DNA from 3 places in the Micromonospora pallida genome. Region 1 is predicted to be linked to each of the others. Evidence: riboswitches for the same ligand, from Rfam matches in the RefSeq annotation. Region 1 holds a riboswitch; each other region holds the start of a gene.
What was found. A riboswitch is a leader RNA that binds a small molecule or an ion and turns the genes downstream of it on or off. The one in region 1 is predicted to bind cobalamin.
Positions count from the first base shown of each region.

Region 2: linked by a shared signal. The riboswitch ahead of GA0074692_RS26100 (ABC transporter substrate-binding protein) and the one ahead of GA0074692_RS09805 (energy-coupling factor ABC transporter permease) in region 1 are both predicted to bind cobalamin.
Region 3: linked by a shared signal. The riboswitch ahead of bluB (5,6-dimethylbenzimidazole synthase) and the one ahead of GA0074692_RS09805 (energy-coupling factor ABC transporter permease) in region 1 are both predicted to bind cobalamin.

Region 1 covers NZ_FMHW01000002.1:2,245,192-2,248,455, forward strand. Annotated here, with positions in the region: gene GA0074692_RS09795 (ABC transporter permease) at 1-59, opposite strand, end outside; gene GA0074692_RS09800 (ABC transporter substrate-binding protein) at 56-1,666, opposite strand; cobalamin riboswitch at 1,910-2,079, shown strand; gene GA0074692_RS09805 (energy-coupling factor ABC transporter permease) at 2,108-2,788, shown strand; gene GA0074692_RS09810 (energy-coupling factor ABC transporter substrate-binding protein) at 2,785-3,102, shown strand; gene cbiQ (cobalt ECF transporter T component CbiQ) at 3,102-3,264, shown strand, end outside.
Region 2 covers NZ_FMHW01000002.1:6,179,538-6,182,801, forward strand. Annotated here, with positions in the region: gene GA0074692_RS26090 (ABC transporter ATP-binding protein) at 1-45, opposite strand, end outside; gene GA0074692_RS26095 (FecCD family ABC transporter permease) at 45-1,076, opposite strand; gene GA0074692_RS26100 (ABC transporter substrate-binding protein) at 1,103-2,062, opposite strand; cobalamin riboswitch at 2,107-2,279, opposite strand; gene GA0074692_RS26105 (low temperature requirement protein A) at 2,911-3,264, shown strand, end outside.
Region 3 covers NZ_FMHW01000002.1:5,724,895-5,728,158, forward strand. Annotated here, with positions in the region: gene GA0074692_RS23905 (Rieske (2Fe-2S) protein) at 1-669, opposite strand, end outside; gene bluB (5,6-dimethylbenzimidazole synthase) at 805-1,431, opposite strand; cobalamin riboswitch at 1,469-1,664, opposite strand; gene GA0074692_RS23915 (EamA family transporter) at 1,737-2,648, shown strand; gene GA0074692_RS23920 (crotonase/enoyl-CoA hydratase family protein) at 2,790-3,264, shown strand, end outside.

The DNA of each region.
Region 1 (3,264 bases):
ACCGTGCCGGCCCCCGCCAGCCGGCTTCGACGGGTGGCGGTCTTCACCGGGGCGGTCACGACGACTTCGTCCAGGTGTGGATGTTCCACCAGATGCTGTTGGCCACGTCGTGCTCGTGTGGCTCCACCCGGGGCGTCACGCCGGTGACCCCGTCCCGGACCACGTAGGTGTGCTGGAGGTAGGTCAGGAACACCCAGGGCAGGTCGGTGGCGAGCTGCTTCTGGAAGGTGGCGTACGCGGCCTTCCGGGCCGCCGGGTCGGCGTTGGCCCGGCCGTCCCGCAGCGCCTGGTCGACCATGTCGGAGCGGTAGGAGCCGGGGTTGAAGAAGCCCTGGCCGGCGAAGGTCGAGGTGAACAGCTTGAAGGTGACGAAGTCCGGGTCGTACGGGGTGCCGAAGCCCATGACCACCGCGTCGCTGGCCATCCGTGGGGTGATCGCGTCCCAGGTCAGCCCCTCGGGAGTGATCTTGATGCCGACCTTCCGCGCGTCGGCGGTGACCGCGAGGGCGAGTTCCTTGCGCAGGCTGTCGGTGGCCGGGTACATCAGCGCGAAGGCCGCCGGGCGACCATCCTTGACCCGGACGCCGTCCGGGCCGGGCCGCCAGCCGGCCGCGTCGAGGGCGGCGGTGGCGGCGGCCTGGTCGGCGGTCGGCTTGCCGACGATCGCGGGCTCGGCGAACTCCGACGACGGCGGCACCGGCCCGAAGGCGGGCTCCCCCGCCCCGCCGAGCACACCAGTCACCATCGCCGCGCGGTCCACCGCCGCGTTGAGCGCCCGCCGTACGGCCGGGTCCCCGGTGACCGGATTGCCCATCGGCAGCACGACGCCCCGGTAGTCGGCGGTGGGCACCTTGAACACCCGGTAGCCGTCGCGCTCGTCGAACCCGGTGGCCAGCTTCGGCGCCAACTCCGCCGCGTCGAACTCCCCCGCCCGCGTCCGCTGGGCACGGACGTTGTCGTCGGGGACGAACGCCACCACCACGCCCGGGTTGGCGGGCTTGCCGCCCCAGTACCGGTCGTTGGCGGCGAGCACGAGTCGGTCACCGGGAGTCCACGAGGTCACCCGGTACGGGCCGGTGCCCACCGGCTGGCGGTTGAACGCGGCCTTGTTGACGTCCTGCCCGGCCAGCGCCTTCGCCGGCACGATGCCCAGCGTCAGCCGTTGCAGGAACGGCGTGTAGGCGTGCCGGAGGGTGAACACCACGGTCGCCGGGTCGGGCGCGGTGACGGAGGCGAGCATGTCCAGATCGGAGCGGAGCGTCGAGTCGACCTTCGGGTCCAGCACAGTCTGGTAGGTGAAGACCACGTCCTGCGCGGTGAGCGGGCTGCCGTCGTGGAAGAGGACCCCGTCGCGCAGCTTCGCGGTCACCGTCTTCCCGTCCGCCGACACGGTGGGCAGCTCGCGGGCCAGGGCCGGCACGAGCTGGTTGCGGTCGTCCCGGGCGACCAGGCCGTCGAAGATCAGCGAGGCGCCGTCGACCCCGTAGTTCAGCACCGGGTTCAGCGTCGTCGGCTCAGCCGCCGTCGCCACCACGAGGGTGCCGCCGCCGACGCCCGGCGACGTGGCCGTCGGGGCCGAACAGCCGGCCAGGGCCAGTACGCCGACGACGGCCGCCGCCACCCACCGGGCTGGCCCGGCCGGCCACCGGCCTGAAGGGGTACCCATGACACGCTCCCACCGTTGCTCGACCGGTACGACTGCGTCGGCCCGGAACGGCCCCGCCATCCCGGGGCACCATGCGACCCACGCAGAGGCCATCCTCACGTAGTTGCCAAAACTTGGCAATAGCGGCCCAGGGGGCGGAGCGTCATGATGATCACAATCTCCCGTCCCGCCCCTGACCTGCACATCCAGGGCACACGGTGATCGGATGGCGGCCGATCCCTTGCCCCGCCGGGTCGCGGGTGGATAGCCTCTCGCCGTCAAGGTGCTCGGGAAGCCGGTGGAAGACCGGCGCGGCCCTCGCCACTGTGACCGGGGAGTGACCTCCGACTTGCGCCACTGGGCCGACGGCCTGGGAAGGCCGGGGGGAGCATCGATCCGGGAGCCAGGAGACCGGCCTTGACAGTGATCTCGTCCACGAGGTGTTGGAGAGGAAGGTCTCCCATGCACATTGCCGAGGGGTATCTACCCCCGGTGCAGGCCGCGGCGTGGTTCGTGGTGTCCGCACCCTTCGTCGTCCACGGCAGCCGGGCCCTGGTCCAGCAGGTCCGCCGGGATCCCGAAGCCAAGTTGTTGCTGGGAGCGGCGGGTGCCTTCACCTTCGCGCTCTCGGCGTTGAAGATCCCGTCGGTCACCGGATCGTCGTCCCACCCCACCGGCACCGGCCTCGGCGCGGTGCTGTTCCGGCCGCCGGTGATGAGCGTCCTCGGCAGCATCGTCCTGCTGTTCCAGGCGCTCCTGCTGGCCCACGGCGGGCTGAGCACGCTCGGTGCCAACGTCTTCTCGATGGCCATCGTCGGCCCGTGGGTGGCCTACGGCGCCTACCTGCTGGCCCGCCGGCTCGGCGGCGGGCTCGACGTGGCGGTGTTCCTCGCCGCCACGCTGGGCGGCCTGGCGACCTACTGCGTCACCAGCGTGCAGCTCGCCCTCGCGTTCCCCGACCCGGCGTCCGGCTTCCTCGGCGCGGTGGCGAAGTTCGGCGGCATCTTCGCCGTCACCCAGATCCCCCTGGCGATCGGCGAGGGGCTGCTGTCGGTACTGGTGGTGCGGCTGCTGACCCGGGTCAGCGGCGACGAGCTGCGCCGCCTCGGCGTGCTGCGCAAGACCGAGGAGGTGCCGGCGTGAAGCGCTTCGGACGGGTGAACCTGCTCCTGCTGCTGGCGGTGGTCGCGCTGGCGGTCGCCCCACTGGCCCTCGGGCTCGGCGATTCACACGAGGAGCCGTTCGCCGGGGCGGACGCCCAGGCCGAGGCGGCCATCGTCACCGACCACCCGGACTACGAACCGTGGTTCTCCGCCATCTACGAGCCGCCCTCCGGTGAGATCGAGTCGGGACTGTTCGCCCTCCAGGCGGCGGTCGGGGCCGGCTTCCTCGGCTACTACTTCGGGGTCGCCCGCACCCGGCAACGGTTGCGCGACACCGACCGCACCGCCGGCTAGTGTTCGCCATCGACGTCGCCGCGCACACCGGCCCCTGGCGACTGCGGCACCCGGGCGAGAAGGCACTGCTGGCCCTGGGCCTGCTGGGCTGCGCGGTGGCGCTGCCCCCGTGGCCGGGAGCCGCGTTGGCGGGCACCGCCGCCGCGCTGCTGCTGGTCGGTC
Region 2 (3,264 bases), 3.9 Mb from region 1:
GCGGGCTGCCGGAACCGACCACGACACGTCCGAGACGTCGAGCATCAGCCGCGCACCTCCCGGCGGTGCATCAGGACGATGAAGGCAGGCACACCGAGCAGGGCGGTCAGGACACCGGCGGGCAGTTCCCTGGGTTCGAAGACCGCGCGGGCGGCGGTGTCGACCCAGATCATGAAGATGGCGCCGGCGAGCACCACGACGGGCAACAGCCGCCGGTGGTCGGGGCCGGTGAGCAGGCGGGCGGCGTGCGGCAGGATCAATCCCACGAAGCCGATCGCCCCGCTGACGGCCACCAGGACCGCAGTGAGCAGGGCGGTGGCGATCAGCAGCAGCCACCGGACCCGGCTGACGTCGACGCCGAGGGTAGCGGCGGCCTCCTCACCGAACGTGAAGGCGTTGAGCGCCCGCGCGTGCCCGAACACGACGGCCAGCACGACGACGAGGACCGGCGTGGCCCACCCGAGAGCAGTCCAGTCGGCGCGAGCGAGGGAACCGGAGAGCCAGAAGGTGATCGACTGGGTGGCGTGCGGATCCGCCACCCAGATGATGACGAAGGAGGTCAGGGCGGCGCAGAGCTGGGCGATGGCGACGCCGGCGAGGACCACTCTGGTCGGCCGCAGCACGGCCCGGCCGGCGATCGCGAGCACGAGGCCGAACGCGACGAGCGCCCCGGTGAACGCGCCGCCGCTGAGCGCGGCGACGCCGCTTCCCAGGCCGAGGGTGATGACGACGACCGCGCCCAGCGAGGCCCCGGAGGAGACCCCGAGCAGGTACGGGTCGGCCAGCGGGTTGCGGGTGACGGTCTGCATGACCGTGCCCGCGGCGGCGAGACCGGCACCGACGACGGCGGCACCGAGCACCCGCGGCAACCGCATGTGCCACACGATGTGGTCACGCAGCAACGGCACGTCGGCGTCGATCAGGCCGAGGTGGTCGGCGATGACACTCCACACGGTACGTAGGGAAAGGTCGGCCGGTCCGACCGTGACCGCCGCGCCCACCGACAGCAGCAGCCCACTGACGAGCAGCAGCGTCGCCGTGACCGTGCTTGCCGCCCGAACCGGCGGCGTGACCACCGCTGCCGGCGGGCGGGTGAGCGTGGTCAGCTCGCCGCCTTGGCGAGGGCTTCGACGGCGAGCATATTGCGCACACCCGCCGACGTCGAAGAGAACGGGATGACGACGTACCGCTGGTTCTTTACTGCCGGCAGGTCCTTCAGCGTCGCGTTCTTCGCCAGGAACGTCTTCTTCGCCGAGGCCGGGTCCCAGCTCGCGTCGATGAGCACGATCAGGTCGGGGTTGCGGTCGGCGACCGTCTCCCAGCTGGAGTTGGCCCAGCTGCCGTCCAGGTCGGCGAAGGCGTTGGTGACCCCAGCTTCGGCCATGATCATGCCGGGGCCGCCGCAACAGGCGCCGACGCTGGGCGCGTCGCTGCCGCCGTCCCACCACAGCACCTTCGCGTTCTTCGCGCCGGCTCTGGCCTGGGCGATGCGAGCCTGCTGGTCGGCGACGAGCTTCTCCGCGCGATCGGGTACGCCGAAGATCGTGGCGATCTCCCGGATCTCACCGAACACGTCATTCATGGTCAGTTTCGCCGGCCGGGTCTCCTTGGGACAACCGGCAGGTGAGAGGTACGTGCCGACACCGAGCTTCTGCCACTCGCCCCGGTCGCCGACACCCTCGTCGCCGAAGGCGCTGGTGAACGACGCGTACACGAAATCCGGTTCCGCCTCGAGCAGGCTCTCCTTCGACGGGTACTCCTTGGCCAGGACCGGAACCTTGGCGTACGCGGCGGCGTAGTCGGGCAGCACCTCGTCGTCGAGGTACGCCGTACCGATCATGCGGTCCTGCAGGCCGAGGGCAAGCATGATCTCGGTGGCGGACTGGTTCATCGTCACGGCACGTGCCGGCGGCTTCGTGATCGTCACCGGTGTGCCGCAGTTGGTCAGCGTGACGGGTCCGGCGGAACCCGACGGCGCGGTGGCCGGGCCGTCGTCGGGGGCGGAGCAGCCGCCGAGCAGGACGAGCAGGACGGACAGGGGCGCGGCAACGCGCCAGGACACAGGGGACCGCACAGCGGAACCGCCTTCCAGCACCTCGTGGACGGAGTCGTTCTCCTGCCGTGGCCGGTCTCCTGGCTGACGGGTGGTGCGCCGACGGCCGGCCTTCCCAGGCTTGCGCCCAGTGACCTTGCGGTGGCCTCCGGCATCCCGATCACAGTGGCGAGGGCCGCTCCGGTTTCGCACCGGCTTCCCGAGCACCACGGCGGCCATACCCTAACCAGGGGAGACGCTGCCTGTCACCATGGCCCGCGGTAAGCGGGAAGGCATTCCGTCGACGGTGGTCGATCGCCAGCGCCGTAGGTCCGACGCTCGAGGTCGGATGCCGGCATTGACAGCCGCCGTGGTGGTGGCATGACTGATGCGACAACTCAAGACGCGTGTACGTGTGGGGGAAGTCCGGTCGAAGTCCGGCGCTGGCCCGCAACGGTAGGCCGTCCAGTTGCTCGCTGACAACCGGATCACCTCGCCTGCGGTAGAGGCGGCGTTTCGTCGGGTGCCGCGGCACCTGTTCGCCCCCCGACGGGGTCAGCGTCGACGCCGCGTACACCGACGACGTGGTCATCACCATCGGCGGCCGGCGGCGCCGCCCTGCGGTGTCGCGGCGTCGGGCGGGCGAATGAACGAGTTGCGGCGAAAGATCGAGGCTCACCAGCGGCACAACATGACCTGAGGTGGTCAAGTTTCTGCCGGAGCACGATGTCTGGATTGAGGCGTTTAAGGAACTTCAAGCCGAAGGTTGGCTATCGTCGACGACGACGGCCTCTGGGTCACTCGGTCCGGCCGGTTTCGCTGCCCGGAAACTGTCGTCGATCCCCTACGACCTCGGAGTCAACTAGGACGCGCAACCGATGACGACCGATCAGGCGGTAGGGCTGGCACGTGAGGGCGAGGGCCCACAGCGCGCGACCTTGCTGGAGCTGTTTTTTGATCTGGCCTTCGTCGCCGCGCTCGCCTTGACCTCGCAGACCTTGGCCCGGAATCCCAGCTCGAGCGGAGTATTCCAGGCTGTGGTGCTGCTGATGGCGGTCTGGTGGGTCTGGTCCGTCACCGCATTGGCAACCGACCTCTACCATCCGCAGCGGCCGCCCATCGTTGTCATGACGCTCTGGGCCATGCTCGGCGCCATCCTGATGGCTGGTTCGGCGCCCCGAGCCTTCTCCGACCGTGCCCTGGTGTTCGCGGGGGCGTACGTGGCGATCCAC
Region 3 (3,264 bases), 3.5 Mb from region 1:
CTGGTGCGGGCAGCGTTCCAGCATGACGGTGACGTCGTCGCCGTGCCGGTAGAGGATCACCGAGACGTCGTCGATCTCGCGGGTGACCAGTTCCCGGTCGGGCAGGGCGGCCAGGTCGCCGACCGGGTGCCAGCCGTCGCCGATCCGGTGCGCCTCGGAGATGCTCTGGTTGACCTGCGCCCCCTGCTTGTACGCCAGGTGCCCGCCGAGGTACGCGCCGGCGCTCGCCGCACCGAGCCCGAGGTACGCCAGCGTCCGCCCCAGGTTGTGCCGGCCGCTCAGCCGGGCAGCGAGCGAGCCGGCGTAACAGGCCAGGCCGACGGTGTTCGAGGCGGCGTGCACCAGCCCCACCCGGCGTTGCTCCCGGTCCAGGGCAGCCCAGTCGTTGAGCCCGGCGACGGCCGCCGGCACGGCACTGGCCGTACCGACGGCCACCAGCGCGGTCGCGGCACGCCGCTGGCCGGGCATCGCGTCGAGGAGGGCGGCGCTCATCCACGCGCCGACCGGCACCTGCACCATCGCCGGGTGCAGCGGGTGCCCCAGCCACACCCCGTGCAGCAGGTCACGGACGCGCTGCGGCCGTAGGGCGGCCTGCACCGCCCGCTGGAGGCGGTCACCGACCCGGTCCAGGCCGGCCGCCTGTTCGATCTTCGTCAGGAGTGCTCGCACCCCTGCCGACTTCCCGGTACGGCAGCCGCCAAACCGGGCGACAGTGACGAATTCCCCGCCGCCACCGCCACCCGCCCGGCGCCCCGCCCCGCGACCGCGCGACGCGGCGAGGCGGGACGACGGCGGCGGGAAGTGTCAGGCGGAGGGCGTCCAGTGGTCGTGGTGGACGGCCTGGGCGAGCGGACGGGCCTGCCGCCAGCCGTGCCGGACCAGGTCGGGTACGGCCTCGAAATGGGTCACCGGCCCGAGGCAGAGCCAGGCGACCGGCCGGATACCGGTGGGAATGCCGAGCAGGTCGGCCAGCCAGGGCTCCCGATAGAAGGAGACCCAGCCGACGCCGAGCCCCTCGGCGGTGGCGGCGAGCCAGAGGTTCTGGATGGCCAGGCAGGTCGAGTAGAGACCGGTGTCGGCGATGGCGTGCCGCCCGAGCACCGCCGGCCCGCCCCGCGACTGGTCGTGGGTGACCACGATCGACAGGGTCGACTCCAGCACCCCGTCGATCTTGATCCGGGCGAACCGTTCGGCCGCCTCCCCGTGGAGGGTGGCGGCGAAGACGTCCCGCTCGGTGCGGACGTGCTCGTGGAACCGGCGGCGCGTGTCGGCGTCCCGCACCACCACGAAGTCCCAGGGCTGGGAGTAGCCGACGCTCGGTGCGGCGTGTGCCGCGGTCAGCACCCGGTGCAGGGCGTCCTCGGGCACCGGCTCTCCGGTGAACTGGGCGCGTACGTCCCGGCGGCGGTGGATGACGTCGTACAGGTCCATGGGCAGGCTCCCGCTGCGCTCGGCCCACCCGTGGCGGATGGGCGCGTGACGCGAGGCCGGTCTTCGGACTCCCGGATCGACGCCGTGCCGTCCGCCTTCCCAGCCCTCGTGGACCAGTGGCTGCGCTGTTCGCGCCTGGACGGTGGCTCCCCGGTCACCGCGGCGGGCCCGTGCCGGATTCACACCGGCTTCCCGATTCTCCCCGCTCGCGCGGGGCACCTCACTGTGTCGTGCCGTCGACCAGGGTAGCCGGAGGACGGGATTACGGTCGCCCCGTCGACGGACGAAACGGCATGGTGTTGCGCATGTACGCGCACACCCTCCGTCCCACGCCGGTCCCCGCCCCGACCGTCGCCCGGCTCGTCGGTGTGGTCGGACGCCCCGACGCCGTACCGCCGCCGCTGCTGATGCTGCTCGGGATGCTCTCCACCCAGCTCGGCGCGGCGGTGGCCAAGCACCTGTTCGGCAGCACCAGCCCCGGCGGCACGACCACCCTGCGGCTCGGCTTCGCCGCGCTGATCCTGCTCGCGGTCGTCCGGCCGGGACTGCGGCTGGGTTGGCGTACCGGCGGGCTGGTGGTCGGGTTCGGGCTGATGCTCGCGTTGATGAACCTCAGCTTCTACGCCGCCCTGCACCGGGTACCGCTGGGCGTGGCGGTGACCATCGGCTTCGCCGGGCCGCTGCTGGTGGGGCTGGCCGGCAGCCGCCGGCTGCTCGACGCGCTCTGGGCGGTGCTGGCCGGGGGTGGCGTTCTGCTGATCAGTGGCCTGGGCGGCTCGGCGGTCGACGGCCTCGGGCTGCTCTTCTGCCTCGGCACCGCAGTCGGCTGGGCCGGTTACGTGGTGTTCGGCGGGGCGGTCAGCAAGCGGGTGCCCGGCGCCCGGGGGCTGGCCCTGGGCATGGCGGTCGGCGCGCTCGCCGTACTGCCGTTCGGTATCGCCGGGAGCGGTGCCGCGCTGGTCGACCCGTGGGTCCTGCTGCTCGGGGTCGGCGTGGCCCTGCTGTCGTCGGTGCTGCCGTACTCGGCGGAGATGTCCGCGCTGCGTCGGATGCCGGCGCGGGTCTTCGCGGTGCTGCTGAGCCTCGAACCGGCGATCGGCGCGCTGGTCGGCCTGGTCCTCCTCGACGAGCTGCTGGCCTGGCCGCAGTTCCTCGGGGTGGCCGGCGTGGTCGGTGCCGCGCTCGGCGCCACCCTGGTCCGCCCCGACCGGGCCTGACCGGCCCGGCTCCTGGCTACCGGCGCGCGGCTCCCAGCGCCCGGCTACCGGCTACCGGCTCCCGGCTCCCGGCTCGCAGCGTCGCGACGACCGCGACCGGGGCGTCTGGCGCGGTGTGCCGGCGGGCGGCATCCTGGTCCGATGGGCGTACGGGTCGAACGCGACGGACCGGTGACCACGGTGATCCTGGACCGGCCGGCGGCCCGCAACGCCGTCGACGGCCCGACCGCACGGGCGCTCGCCGACGCGTTCCGCGCCTTCGACGCCGACCCGACCGCCGCCGTGGCCGTGCTCTGGGGAGCGGGCGGCACCTTCTGCGCCGGTGCCGACCTGAAGGCCATCGGTACGCCCAGCGGCAACCGCGTCGAAGCGGAGGGGGACGGCCCGATGGGGCCGACCCGGATGTCGCTGACCAAGCCGGTGATCGCCGCGATCTCCGGGTACGCCGTCGCCGGCGGCCTGGAGTTGGCGCTCTGGTGCGACCTGCGGGTCGCCGAGTCCGACGCGGTGCTCGGGGTCTTCTGTCGACGGTGGGGCGTACCGCTGATCGACGGCGGGACGGTGCGGTTGCCCCGGCTGATCGGCGAGAGCCGGGCGATGGACCTGATCCTCACCG